DNA from 3 places in the Bacillus sp. EB V-12 genome. Region 3 is predicted to be linked to each of the others. Evidence: riboswitches for the same ligand, from Rfam matches in the RefSeq annotation. Region 3 holds a riboswitch; each other region holds the start of a gene.

Region 1 (5,017 bases), on a different contig from region 3:
TTTCGGTGATTGAATGCCCGCTGATTTCAGTGATACAACATGATTTAATGGTGAACGTACGACAGCCCCAATTGATTTCACTGGAATTTGCTCATTCGCTCTCGCCATAACAACATCTGGCTGATAATACAAGCCCACTGTCACCTTCCCTGCTGCTGCCAGCGTTAATGGATCAGTCGGATTAGAAGGGAATTTAATATTTACCTTTACACCTTCTTCTTTAAAGTATCCTTTTTCAATTGCTGCATAGATAAAGCTATGTACCGCATTTGGATACCAATCTAACATGACTGTTATTTCTTTCTCTTTTTTACTTTTGTCTGATGCTGAATTACTCGAACATCCTGCAATTATTGCAATTAATAATGTAAACACAAAGATGCGCTTTAAAAATTTCATGAATGCTTCCTCCAACTAATGAATTTCTTTTCTAATATGGAAATAATTACGACGAAGAAAATAGCTAATAATGATAACAATACAATAGGTGCAAATACGCCAGCTCCATCTAACTGCGTCATCATTCTCTTACTGAAATATCCAAGCCCAGCTTGTGCACCGAGCCATTCTCCAATTGCTGCTCCGATAACACTAAGCGGAACTGCAATTTTTAAAGCTGAGAAAAAATAAGGAAGAGCAGACGGCAACTTTAATTTAAGAAAAATATCTCTTTTTGTTGCTCCATATGTAACTAAGAGCTCCTCCCATTCTTTTTTCGTACTACGCAGTCCATCATACGTATTGACCGCAATTGGGAAAAACGTAATTAAAACTGTGACAACAACCTTACTCCAAATTGTATATCCAAACCATAAAACAAATAGCGGAGCAAGCGCAGTAATCGGAATCGTTTGTGAAGCAACTAATAATGGATAAAATGCTCTCTCCATCCATGTACTCGCATTCATTAACATCGCTAGCCCTACACCTAATACGATAGAGATAACAACACCTATTAAAACGACGTATAACGTTGCAGGTAAATGAACTGTAAATAATATGTCTTTTAGTTTCCATATCTTCATTAAAATCGCAGAAGGTGACGGTAAAATGTACATCTCATCTACAATTCTTGCTCCTATTTCCCACACAGCTAGTAAAATACTAGAAAGTGTAATAGCAGGAACTAATTCTTTCAATCGGTTCATCACACAAGTACCTGCCTTTGTAACATACTAAGAAGCTCATCTTTCAGCGCTAATACTTCCGGTTTATATAAATCTTTTCGTGTTCTGTTATGATCAAGCGGTACAGTCCGTTCAGTCAAAGTCGTTATCGGCTGCTGTTCCACTACTAAAACTCGGTTTGAAAGAAATAACGCTTCTTCAACATCATGAGTAATGAATAAAATTGTTTTTTCCCACTCTTGCCATTGTTCAAACAACCATTCTTGCAAAGAGGTCTTCGTTAAAGCATCCAATGCACTAAATGGTTCATCTAACAGCAATATCTCCCCGCCTGTTAATAAAGTTCGAATAAAAGATACACGTTGTCTCATACCACCAGATAAATCTTTCGGATATTTTTTCTCATACCCTTGCAAACCAAATTTATGTAACAGTTCCTTTGCCTTTACTTCTGCTTCTTTCTTCTGTACACCTTGGCACTCTAGCGGCAGGGCAGCATTCTCAATAATTGTTCTCCACGGCAAAAGCATATCTTTTTGCGGCATATATCCTACAGGATGGTGCTTTGTTTCTGTCAGTTCTATCTGTCCAGTACTTACCTTTTCTAGACCTGTAATAAGGCGAAATAAAGTACTTTTCCCACATCCACTCGGTCCGATAATACTGACAAACTCTTTCTCATGTATAGAAGCATTTAATTCATGGGTGATTGGTTTCTCATCGTAATGAAAAGAAACATTATGAAACTGTAGTATGTTCTTGCTCCTCAAATCCCCACATCTCCTTACGATAGGACATATCCCAGAATAAATATTCAAATCGACTGGAATTTAAGAAAATCTCCTCTAATCTTTCTAGTTCTTTCTCAGACTTTCCAACTGCCATTTCATTTAATAAATCTATTAACCAAATACAAAGATTACCGTATTCTTCCGAACTATATCCTTGAATCCACTCACCAAAAAACTCATGATCTCTTGCTCTAGGAATATCATTTAAACGCTTTCCAATTTCCCAATAGCTCCACATACATGGAAGAAGCGCTGCTATTAATTCCGCAAGTGTGCCATTTTGAGATACAGACATCATGTAATTTGTATAAGCTAAATTTTTAGCAGATGGTTTCGCAGACTCTATCTCCTCTATAGAAATTCCAAGTCTTTTTGCATATTGTTTATGGATTGTCATTTCGCCATTTAATATTCCATCAATTTGTTCAGCGAACTTTCCCATTACTTGTGGATTCGTTGCTTTTACAACACCAATCGCATATAACTTTGCATAATCCAGCAGATATAAATAATCTTGAATAATATAATACTGGAATTTATCTTTTTCTAACGTGCCATCTCCCATACCCACTACAAACGGATGATTATGACTCATCTCCCAAACCGGTTGCACAGTTTCTAATAATCTATCGCAAAATTTCATTTCTCTATCCCCTTTCAATATATGTATCTAAATAAAAAACCACTTCTATATATAAGAAGTGGTTACAGCAAATAAAGTTATACATTTATTCGATGTTCCACTTCCCTTCGCTAGTATTACCTAGATCAGGTGTTGTAAGGGTTAAGGATTATTCCTCTCTCAGCAAGTCAAGCACCCCTAGTGGTTTCAATATGAAATTTTCAAATAAAAAAGCCCCGTTTCTATACGCAAAGAAACGGGGACTCATTGTTAGTGTCCGAATTGCTTCCCTACGCTAGCATAATCTAGATCAGGTAATAAAAAGGATCAAAGGCTTACGGCCTACTCTCAGCTGGCAACACCAGCTCTCCTAGCAAACTATAAAATTATCACTGTCAGTATAACACCCTAATAAGACATCATCAACTTTTTTAATTTTCTTAATTATCAACATAATATCAAAATTATACAATACATACATTCTATTTTAGAAAATAAAACCCCAATTAATTGTATAAAAAGGAATCATTATCCTCAAAAAATTTATTTTTATATTGATTTCATATTACATTTATGTGAATACCCCCACTATATTATATCTTTATACTATAATAAAATTACAACTATACAACTAGAGGAGGTCTCTATTCCATGAATATGAAAGCTACTGCTTTAACAGCAACTACTGTAGCGATTGCTTCTTTACTTCCTTCTATGGGTGAAACAAATGTACAAAAAGCAAACGCTGAACAATTATCTAATATTAAAACTGGGTATGTCAAAGTCGATCAAGTAGCATTACATACAGAAGATAACGTAAAAAGCACATCAATTGATACAATTCGCTTTAATACAAAAGTGAACATCCTTGAAACAACTAATGGTTGGTATAAAGTATCTGTTCATAATAAAGTAGGTTATGTACAAAAAGATGCTATTTTACTAAAAAACAAACTTCAAACTAATGATCAATACATCGTTAATGCTAATGCATTAAACGTTCGCTCTGAACCTAATTTAGAATCTTCCATTTTAGATGTATTACCAAATGGTAAGTTTATTACCGTTCAAGAAGATCAAGGCGAATGGTATAAAATATCACATAATGGCCAAACAGGTTACGTACAAAAAGCATTCATCTCTAATGGTTCACAACCCTTAGTAAAAGGAATCACCGTTCAAAATAATACAAAATATACTGTTGCAACACCTAATCTAAATGTACGTAGCACCGCTAGTACAAGTAGCGCTCTACTCGGTTCATTACAAAACGGTACACAAGTACAAGTAGTAGAAACTGTAGGTACTTGGTATAAAATTCGTTTTGGCACAGGATACGGATATGTAGCAAAACACTATGTAGTACAAAATCAACCACAAGCTAAAACAGATCAGCCTTCATCAATTCCAGCTGCTTTCAAATTCCCCGCTCAAGGAAGAATTAGCTCAACCTTTGATATACGCTGGGAACAAATGCACTATGGTATAGATATTGCCGCTCCAGGAAACGTCTCTATCCAAGCTGCTGCTGCAGGTAAAGTTGTGAAATCTTATTATTCAGCTAGCTATGGCAATGTTGTTTTCATTGCGCATCAAATCAATGGGAAATTATATACAACTGTTTATGCTCATATGAAGGATCGCACTGTACAAGCTGGTGATCAAGTACAAACTGGACAATTAATAGGTCATATGGGAAACACAGGTCATTCATACGGGCAACATCTTCATTTTGAATTACATAATGGAGAATGGAATTTTGAAAAAACAAATGCAGTAAATCCACTGCCATATTTAGTTAGGTAAATTGTATGCCACGCAATATACCTCTTATAATTGAATACGCAGCCTTTTTAGGTTTAATCTGTTGTTTAATCATTTACAATACAAACATTGTATTTTTATCTATTATTATTGCTTTTGTTGCATTAGAAATTATGATGGAATCATTTCAAGTGCAACTAAAACAAAAAATTGCCCATATTTATAACGCTATATTTCTTTTGAGTGCTCTCATAACAAATATAATTAGTAATGGCTTTTATTTATCTACTGTATTTCCAGTATTCTTTATGGCTGTTTTATTATTTGTAGCTAGATATATTAATGTCCCTTATAACCAAAAACAAAAACAAGAACAAGAAGCTTAGAAAGAGGAGACACTGTGTACCAATCTTTCAAAGATGCTCCAATAAAATACATATTGCATTTGTATAAGAAAGCCAATACTTTTTTTGGTATACAAGGAAGTTATACTGCACAACTTCTCCTATATGGAATGTTGTTTCTTGTCTTAATCACTTTCTCCTTGTTTTACTAACAAAAAAGGATCTCACATAAACTGGAGATCCTTTTTAATTTATATTAATTTTTCATATCGAAAATATTGTTTATCCACAAGCATATTTTTCATAAATAAAGCTCAGATTATATTTTTTCTCTAAGCTCATTCGTTGTTCGTCATCGCACCAATAGAA
Region 2 (5,017 bases), on a different contig from region 3:
CAAAAGAGCTTTGGACAACAAATATTCAAAATTCCTTTAGGCAATCTCGTCAATATAGAAGAGATTGAGAATAAATCATCAGATCAGTTTCTAGGCCAAGGAATTTATTTTTCTGGAGTGAAAAAAGGAGATAGTTTTATTCCATTCTCTTTCTCGTTATCTAAGCAGAATTTAAGTGGATCTAATAAACCGTTAGAAAAAGCATTTAAGGAGAAAATGAGTAAATTAGATGAGGAGAAAAAGAAAGCAGCTGAGGAACAAGTAAGTAAGGAAAAGAAGCCGGCTGTTCAGGAGCAAGCTGCCCAAGAACCAGATGCTTATATAGGTGGGTTTGTTACAAAAGTACAGTTTCCAGATGTAAAAGGCCTCGTAAATCCAATTTATAAAAATACTTTGTTTTTGGATAGTATAAAAGAATTTCAAACGGATGTATTACTAAAAGAGAGTAATCAAATAGAGTATTCAACAAAGACAATGGACTATGAAAAGAATGATATAAAATATAAATTATTAATGAAACCAATAAAAGAAAAAGATGGATCAGTAACATATATTTATGCGATGGCTTCTTTACAGCCTGTAGATGAAGCTGTACAAATGGTGCAAGATTATTACATCTATATCATTGCATTTGTAGTCGTTCTTATTTTTTTAGCTTCGTTTTATTATTCAAAACAAATTGCAAAACCATTACTAAAAATAAATGATACGACGAAGAAAATAGCACAATTAGATTTTACAGAAAAAATACCGATTACTTCAAAAGATGAAATTGGAGATTTATCGAAAAATATTAATGTTCTATCAAATAAACTCCATTCGCATATTGGGCAGTTAGAAGAAGATATTGAAAAGGAAAGAAAGTTAGAAAAGACGCGAAAAGAATTCATTTCTGGTGTTTCACATGAATTAAAAACACCGCTAAGTATTATGAAAAGCTGTATTTCTATTTTAAAAGACGGGGTAGCTGAACATAAAAAAGAGTATTATTTTCAGGCAATGGAGAGAGAAGTAGACAAAATGGATACGTTAATTTTGGATATGCTTGAGTTAGCTAAATTTGAATCTGGTACATATAAAATGAAAAAGGATTCGTTTTATATTGATACAGTAATTGAAGACATATGTGAACATCTATCTGTGGAAATAGAGAAAAAAGAGCTTCGTGTTCATAAAAATATATGTTCATTTGAAGTGATTGCAAATCAAGGCCGGATTGAACAAGTCATCGTGAATTTCATTACGAATGCCATACGTTATACACCAAATAAAGAAGATATTATTATTTCTACAATAGATGAGAAGGATCGTATAAAAGTGTGCATTGAAAATAAAGGTACTCACATTGAAGAAGAACAATTAGATAAAATTTGGGATCGTTTTTATCGAGTGGATACAGCTCGTCAGCGTTCACAAGGTGGGACGGGACTTGGGCTTGCCATTTCAAAGAATATTTTAGAACTACATGATACTGAATATGGGGCAGGAAATACAGAAGATGGTGTGTTATTTTATTTCTATTTACCGAAAAAAGCGTAGACAATATGATCTATGCTTTTTTAATTTATTTTCATATTATCTTTACCTAATCTTTATTTTTAATCAGTATAATTTGTTTAGAATATGAGGTTATGTAAGGAGTCGATGAACCGTGCATAGCAATTGGCTAAGTATAATGGTATTTATTTTCTTTTGCGCATTTATTGTATTTTTAATTGATATTACGATATGAAAAAAGAGCGCTCATTAAGCGCCCTTTTTTTGTGTATTCATTTGATAAGCACTGATGCTTTTGAATAATCGTGGTGAAGTGATAAATAAAAATATAAGTAAAACGGTACATAAAATAAAAGAACCAAGCATTGTACTTCCATTTACGATTAATGAATATAACACAGCTGATTGACCTTTCGGCGCATATTGTCCCCAGAAAATAATGCCGGCAATAAAGTGGCAGAAATAGCGAGCAAAGCTACCGATAAATGTAGCAAGGATAATATAAGCAAGGACTTTCTTACCCTGATTTTGTTTTGATGAAGGTTTGTCTTTACGGTTACCTAAATTTGATTGTTCTAAGCTATTTTCATTGGATGTTAAAAGTGCTTTTTGAATTGGACGATAGAATAAGCCAGCAAATCCGATAAAAGCAAAGGCAATGAAGTACTCAATGAATGCTTGAACAGGTGTTAAAATATAAGCATCTCCCACGACAATTTGTAATAGTCCCCAAACTAAACCGCCTAAGAAAGCTGATTTAAAGCCCCAGCGGTAAGCAATAATAAAAATAGGAATCATAGCGAATGAGATAGAACCGCCTGTTGGAAGTTTAAGTGATAATGGTAAAATATCGATAATCATGGCGAAGGCTGCAAGAATAGCAGATTCGATCATCGCTTGTAAATTGGTGTTACGCATGTTGTCTCCCCCTAAATCCAAGTTGTACAAAAAAGAATAGATATCATAGGAGGATACGAAATACGTAAATAAAAATGAGGTATGTATTTCGGACGTTTGCACAATCCCTGCGTTAGCATTAACTAACAGGTTCGAAGGGTCGGAACGAAGTGTTCCCTCTCAGCGGCATGGCTCCCCCAGTGATAACGAGATTCTTTATTTGCTATTGTTTATTGTAAGCGAAATGGATGAGAATGGCAAACAAATGCTGTATGACAATAATTGAAATAGAATTGTAGCGAAATGTTAATAAATATGAAGCAAAAGGGTATAGTACAAGAGAAATTGGGTGTGGTATAATTTTTTTGAAAATAATTATCATTCTCTTCTGAGGGGGAAGGTTATGAGCTTAGTAGATATTAAAATTGGAGAGAAAGTGTTAGTAAAAAGTATTCAGTCTTTAGATCAGCTATTAAAGCGTAGACTAGCTGCTTTCGGTCTTGCGGAAGGAAGCGAACTTCGCTTGAAACAGAAAGCGATGTTCAAAGGTCCTTGTACATTGGAGTGTCGTGGACAGTTAATTAGTATTCGTCATTGTGACGCGAAAATGATAAAGGTGGAATTAGCGTGAATAAGGTAGCTTTGCTAGGGAATCCGAATACAGGGAAGACATCATTATTTAATGCACTTACTGGTTCTTATGAATACGTAGGAAACTGGAGCGGTGTAACAGTAGAAAAAAAGGTTGGTAAATTAAAAGATAGACAAGGAACATTAATTGATTTACCAGGTGTTTATGATTTAAATCCAGTTTCACGTGATGAAGGTGTTGTAACAAACTTTCTATTAACAGAAGAATTTAATCATATGTTAAATATCGTAGATTCCTCGCAGTTTGAAAGAAATATGCATTTAACGTTGCAGTTACTTGAATTTGGTAAGCCAGTCTCAATTGGTTTAAACATGGTTGATGTGGCGAAGCAAAGAGGAATTGTCATTGATGTAAAACGATTATCAGAGCTATTAGGTGTAACAGTCGTTCCTGTTGTTGCAAGAAGTGGAAAAGGCTGTGAAGAACTGCTTACGACTCTTAAAGAAAATGACAAAAAAGAGAAAAAGCCATTCCTTATTTCATATGGTGTACAAATGGATGAAGGAATTGGAGAAGTAATTGCTCTTTTAGAGACAGCGAATTACGAGCATCCGAGATGGTTAGGACTTCAATTTTTAAGCAATAACGAAGTAGTAGAAAAAGAAATGAAAGCATTACCAATTTATAAGGAACTCATAGCCATTCGATCTCGCTTAGAAGGAAGACTTGATTGTACGTTAGAAGAGCACATTTACAAAACTCGTGAAGCGTATATTGAAAAGTTAAAAACAAATGTTATGAAGCATGAGAAAGAAGGAAAAATTCCTTTTTCAGAAAAAATTGATAGATTAATTACACATAAAATTTTAGGACTTCCAATCTTTTTAGCAGTTATGTTTTTTATTTTTCAGGTTACGTTTACGTGGATTGGTACACCTTTATCGGATATGTTAGATGAGTTTTTTGGTGGCCAGCTTACGGATTGGGTGACGGCTGGACTTACAAGTATTGGAGCTTCTGATTTTATTCAAGCACTAGTTACAGAAGGTATTATTGCCGGTGTTGGTGCTGTATTAGTGTTCGTACCACAAATCTTTGCACTATTCTTTTTTATTTCATTATTAGAAGACTCAGGGTATATGGCGCGAATTGCAGTTGTTATGGATAGAATTATGGAGTTTTTCGGCTTAAACGGAAAAGCTTTTATTCCGATGATTATCGGTTTTGGATGTAACGTTCCAGGTATCATGGCTGCGAGAACGATTGAACAGGAAAAAGAACGTTTACTTACCATTTTAGTAACACCATTTATGTCTTGTTCAGCACGATTACCTGTATATGCATTATTTGCGGGCGTATTTTTCCCGCATAGTCAGGCGACTGTTGTATTTTCTTTATATGTTGCAGGGATTGTTCTTGCGTTATTAGTTACAAAAATTATGTCTCTTACAATTTTGAAAGCGGAAAAGTCTATTTTCGTAATTGAATTACCGCCTTACCGTGTGCCACAAGCAAAAACATTATGGCTAAGCACGTGGGAGAAAGGAAAGGGATTTGTTCGTAAAGCTGGTACATTCATCTTTGGTGGTTCGGTTGTTATTTGGTTATTAAACTATGCAGGTCCATCAGGATTCGGCGTTGATATGGGAGATAGCTACTTAGCGATGATTGGTGGATTTATCGCACCATTATTTGCACCACTCGGCTTCGGAACGTGGCAAGCTGCAGCATCCCTTTTAACAGGATTTTTAGCGAAGGAAGTTGTCGTTTCTACAATGGCAATTATTTATGCAGTTAAAGAAGATGTGCTTGGAAATGTAATGGGAGCACATTATACAGCATTATCAGCTTATGCATTTATGTTCTTTATTTTATTATATGTTCCGTGTTTAGCGACGGTAGCTGTTATTAAACGTGAAACAGGATCAGCGAAGTGGACGATTTTCTCAGTCGTTTATCCACTCGTAGTTGCTTATGTATTAACGCTCATTATATACCAAGTTGGATCCTTACTCGGATTCTAGAAGGAGA
Region 3 (5,017 bases):
GGTATTTATTTAATTTTCATTCAAATTAAACTATTCGAATATATCTTAACTAATGAATTTCGGAGGTAGTTTATCATGTTTTGGCTACAATTTCTTACCTTGTTACTCTGTATTTTTATTGGTGCACGCCTAGGCGGAGTTGGTTTAGGAGTAATGGGTGGAGTTGGTATGGCAATACTCGTTTTTGTCTTCCACCTACAACCAACCGCGCCTCCTATCGATGTAATGCTTATGATTTTGGCAGTAATTACAGCTGCTGGTGCTTTGCAAGCTGCTGGAGGAATGGACTATCTTGTTCATCTAGCTGAAAAAGCATTGCGAAAAAATCCAAAGCGTATTACTTTTTTTGCTCCAATTGTTACTTATTTATTCACACTATGTGCAGGTACTGGTCACGTTGCCTATTCTGTACTTCCTGTTATTGCAGAAGTCTCTCGTGAATCAGGGATTAGACCGGAACGCCCAATGTCGATTGCCGTAATCGCTTCTCAGCAAGCAATTACAGCTAGTCCAATTTCAGCTGCCACAGTTGCTCTTTTAGCAATGTTAGCTGACTATAAAATCACTTTATTAGATATTTTAAAAGTGAGTATTCCTTCTACTTTCATTGCTTGTATGTTAGCAGCATTTGTTGCTAGTAAGATGGGAAAAGAATTAAATGAAGACCCTGAATACTTAAAACGATTAAAAGAAGGAATGATTCCTAAGCTTGAAGAGAAAAAAGAATTTGTAGGTGTAAAGGGCGCAAAATTATCAGTTATCCTTTTCCTTGTAGGAACCTTCCTTGTTGTACTTCTTGGTTCATTTGAAGCACTTCGTCCAGGATGGATAGTTGATGGGAAGTTAGCCCGTCTTTCCATGCCGAACACAATTGAGATGGTTATGTTAACTATCGCGGCTCTTATTATTATTTTCTGTAAACCAAATGTAGAAAGCATTGTGTCTGGTAACGTCTTTAAAGCAGGAGCAACAGCAGTTGTTGCAATTTTCGGTATCGCTTGGATGGGAGATACTTTCTTTAATGGAAACTTAAATATGATTCAAGGATCTATTCAGCATTTAGTAACAAGTGCGCCTTGGCTATTTGCCATCGCACTATTCATTCTATCTATTTTACTGTACAGCCAAGCAGCAACAGTACGTGCCTTAATGCCACTTGGACTATCCCTTGGTATTCCACCAGCGCTACTGATTGCGATGTTCCCTGCAGTAAATGGATATTTCTTCATTCCGAACTATGGAACAATCGTTGCTGCCATTAACTTTGACCGTACCGGTACAACAGGTATTGGTAAATACGTATTAAATCATAGCTTTATGATTCCAGGCTTAATTGCAACATTTACTTCTATCGGAATTGGAATGCTCTTAATTTCAATTATGTTTTAAAGAAAAAGCACAAACCTTTATTTAAAAAGGTTTGTGCTTTTTTAATCAAACTTTTGTTTAAATTTTTTGGGCAGTCTACTTCTCGATGTAGCACTTAAAATACTACATGTCCTTTTCTACAAACTTCGCTTTACTTCTTCAGCTAATTTTCTCGTACTTTCATACGTAGATTCAGCTAAACTAATTGCTGAAATAACTGAAACACCGTCCGCACCCGCTTCTATAACTGCCGCTGTATTTTCAATTGTAATCCCACCAATACCAACGATTGGCACTGTAATTCCTTGTTCTCTAAAATAAGCTAATCCTTTCGTTCCTTGAACCGCTTTCGTATCTTTTTTCGTACTCGTTGGGAAAATAGGTCCAACGCCTAAATAATCTGCTCCGTTTTCGATTGCAAAGCGTGCTTCTTCAATTGTATGAGCAGATACACCGATAATTTTATCTCCCATTTTTTCACGAACCGATGTAATTCCTTCATCATCTTGCCCTACATGAACACCATCTGCATCTAATTCAATGGCTAATTCTACATCATCATTTACAATGAAAGGAACACTATATTCCTTACAAAGCGTCTGCAATTCTTTTGCAAAGCGCACTCTATCTCCTCCGATTAAAGAACCTTCCCCCTTCTCGCGAAACTGAAAAAGTGTCACTCCACCATCTAATGCTTCTTTCAATACAGCTAAAGGATCCCTCGTGCAGTTATTACTTCCCATAATAAAATACACTTGCAATAGCTTAGACATTTTATCTATTTCAATGCGTGCCATTTCTTTCACTCCCTCTTACTCTAACTCCTCAATCTTTCCATACTTCTCAATATCACTAGAAGTAGTATTCGCTAACTGATTTAAAAATTCAATTTGGAAACTACCAGGTCCCTTTTCCACGGTCTTAGCAGCTGCCAGTTCCGAAGCTACACCATAAAACGTTAATGCTGCTACTGCCGCTTTTACATAATCTTTTTCCACTGCTACAAATGCTCCTATTACAGAAGTTAGTAAACAACCTGTTCCCGTAACTTTCGTTAAAATAGGGTGACCATTTCGAATAACAATAGTTCTCTCTCCATCTGTAACAACATCTTCTTTTCCAGTAATGACCGCAACTGTATTTAGTTCATCTGCTGCCTGCCTTGCAATACTTACAACATTGCCATTTCCAGTACCAGCGTCTACCCCTTTAATTTCCCATTTCTCATTAATAACATTTGCTATTTCAGCTGCATTTCCGCGGATAATTGCTAACTCAATTTCAGCCGGAATATGTCTCGCAACTTCTGTTCGATACGAAGTTGCTCCTGCACCAACTGGATCAAATAGTACTGGCACATTGTTCGCATTTGCTGATTTACCCGCGAGTAACATCGCTTCTACTTCTTCAGGACGAAGTGTCCCCATATTTAATACTAACGCTCCAGCAATGCTAGCCATTTCTGCTACTTCTTCTTTCGCATACGCCATTACAGGCGATGCCCCAAGTGCCAACAAACCGTTAGCAGTAAAATTTGTTACAACAACATTTGTAATATTATGAACAAGCGGATTAGATTCTCTCACCAAATCCACTACTTTACTAATTTCTTTCATATTCATCCTTTTCATCTCCTAACTATAATGATGGGAGATACACAAAAAGACACTTTGCGCGTACGCAAAGTGCCTGAATATGTGCTTTTACACTCTCCCTACGCTGGCATTATCCAACAGGTTCAAATGGTCAATGACGGACTAGTAGCCATACTCTCAGTTTGTATCCACAAACTCCCATGTGTTTCTTATTCATCTACTTCAAAGTCTACTCTTATTCTAGTAAAATAACAAGTTCTTTACTTTTCTATTTGATATAGAGGCAACTGATAAAGTGAAACTTTAATCAGTTGGGATTTTGTTAACTCCATTAAAAACAGCTGAAATATGGAGCGAAACTGAATCTCAAGAAGATGTATGCTATATTTAACTTATGGAAATTTGAAAGGATGTTTTTAATATGTCAAAAAGCGTTGTAATCGCTGAAAAACCTTCCGTTGCACGAGATATTGCTCGTGTACTGAAGTGTGATAAAAAAGGAAACGGCTATCTTGAAGGTAGTAAATATATTGTAACTTGGGCTTTAGGTCATCTCGTTACATTAGCAGATCCAGAAAGTTATGATGTGAAATATAAAAAGTGGAATTTAGAAGATTTACCGATGCTACCTGAGCGTTTGAAATTAACGGTTATTAAACAAACTGGTAAACAATTTAATGCTGTAAAAAGTCAGCTACTTAGAAAAGATGTAAATGAAATTATTGTAGCAACAGACGCTGGACGTGAAGGGGAATTAGTCGCACGCTGGATTATCGATAAAGTTAAGCTAAATAAACCAATCAAACGTTTATGGATTTCTTCTGTAACCGATAAAGCAATTAAAGATGGTTTTGCAAATTTAAAACCAGGTAAAGCCTATGACAATTTATACGCTTCAGCAGTTGCGCGTTCAGAAGCTGACTGGTATATCGGTCTTAATGCAACTCGTGCTTTAACGACTCGCTTTAATGCCCAGTTAAATTGCGGCCGTGTACAAACCCCTACTGTTGCTATGATTGCTAGTCGTGAGGATGAAATAAAGAACTTCAAAGCACAAACTTACTACGGCATCGAAGCTCAAACAATGGAGAAGCTCAAACTTACTTGGCAAGATGCAAATGGCAATAGCCGTAGTTTTAATAAAGAAAAAATCGATGGTATTGTAAAAAGTTTAGATAAACAAAATGCTACTGTTGTGGAAATTGATAAGAAACAGAAGAAGTCATTCTCTCCTGGTCTTTACGATTTAACTGAATTGCAACGTGATGCAAATAAAAAGTTCGGTTACTCTGCTAAAGAAACATTAAATATTATGCAAAAATTGTATGAACAGCATAAAGTACTAACGTACCCTCGTACAGATTCACGCTACATTTCATCTGATATCGTTGGAACACTTCCAGAACGTCTAAAAGCATGTGGTGTTGGAGAATACCGTCCCTTCGCACATAAAGTATTACAAAAGCCTATCAAACCTAACAAATCATTTGTTGATGATAGTAAAGTAAGCGATCATCATGCGATTATTCCAACAGAAGGATACGTTAACTTCTCAGCATTCACAGATAAAGAACGCAAAATTTATGATTTAGTTGTAAAACGTTTCTTAGCTGTTTTATTCCCAGCATTCGAATACGAACAACTAACGTTACGCACAAAGGTCGGCAATGAAACATTCATTGCACGCGGAAAAACGATTTTACATGCTGGTTGGAAGGAAGTATACGAAAATCGATTTGAAGACGATGATGTAACTGATGACGTAAAAGAGCAGATTCTACCTCACATTGAAAAGGGCGATACATTAACTGTAAAGTTACTTATGCAAACATCAGGTCAAACGAAAGCACCTGCACGCTTTAATGAAGCAACTTTACTTTCAGCAATGGAGAATCCTACAAAATATATGGATACGCAAAATAAACAACTTGCTGATACGTTAAAATCGACTGGTGGATTAGGTACTGTAGCGACACGTGCAGATATTATCGACAAACTTTTCAATTCTTTCTTAATTGAAAAACGTGGTAAAGATATTCACATTACATCAAAAG

Evidence for each region. Region 3 has a riboswitch for thiamine pyrophosphate ahead of thiM (hydroxyethylthiazole kinase). Riboswitches for the same ligand answer to the same signal wherever they lie in the genome.
Region 1: it holds a riboswitch for thiamine pyrophosphate, as region 3 does, so the genes downstream of both, tenA (thiaminase II) here and thiM (hydroxyethylthiazole kinase) in region 3, are expected to answer to the same signal.
Region 2: it holds a riboswitch for thiamine pyrophosphate, as region 3 does, so the genes downstream of both, thiT (energy-coupled thiamine transporter ThiT) here and thiM (hydroxyethylthiazole kinase) in region 3, are expected to answer to the same signal.

Annotation. Positions count from the first base shown of each region.
Region 1 covers NZ_JBUXJL010000002.1:2,418-7,434, reverse strand. The annotation lists gene ACZDYH_RS06560 (ABC transporter substrate-binding protein) at 1-399, opposite strand, end outside; gene ACZDYH_RS06555 (ABC transporter permease) at 396-1,148, opposite strand; gene ACZDYH_RS06550 (ABC transporter ATP-binding protein) at 1,148-1,897, opposite strand; gene tenA (thiaminase II) at 1,866-2,561, opposite strand; TPP riboswitch at 2,647-2,750, opposite strand; TPP riboswitch at 2,811-2,922, opposite strand; gene ACZDYH_RS06540 (SH3 domain-containing protein) at 3,192-4,346, shown strand; gene ACZDYH_RS06535 (hypothetical protein) at 4,352-4,690, shown strand; gene ACZDYH_RS06530 (DUF3965 domain-containing protein) at 4,931-5,017, opposite strand, start outside.
Region 2 covers NZ_JBUXJL010000011.1:62,323-67,339, forward strand. The annotation lists gene ACZDYH_RS25145 (sensor histidine kinase) at 1-1,539, shown strand, start outside; gene thiT (energy-coupled thiamine transporter ThiT) at 1,747-2,415, opposite strand; TPP riboswitch at 2,502-2,603, opposite strand; gene ACZDYH_RS25155 (FeoA family protein) at 2,798-3,025, shown strand; gene feoB (ferrous iron transport protein B) at 3,022-5,010, shown strand.
Region 3 covers NZ_JBUXJL010000008.1:104,820-109,836, reverse strand. The annotation lists gene ACZDYH_RS22320 (anaerobic C4-dicarboxylate transporter family protein) at 76-1,389, shown strand; gene thiE (thiamine phosphate synthase) at 1,506-2,165, opposite strand; gene thiM (hydroxyethylthiazole kinase) at 2,181-2,990, opposite strand; TPP riboswitch at 3,063-3,175, opposite strand; gene topB (DNA topoisomerase III) at 3,385-5,017, shown strand, end outside.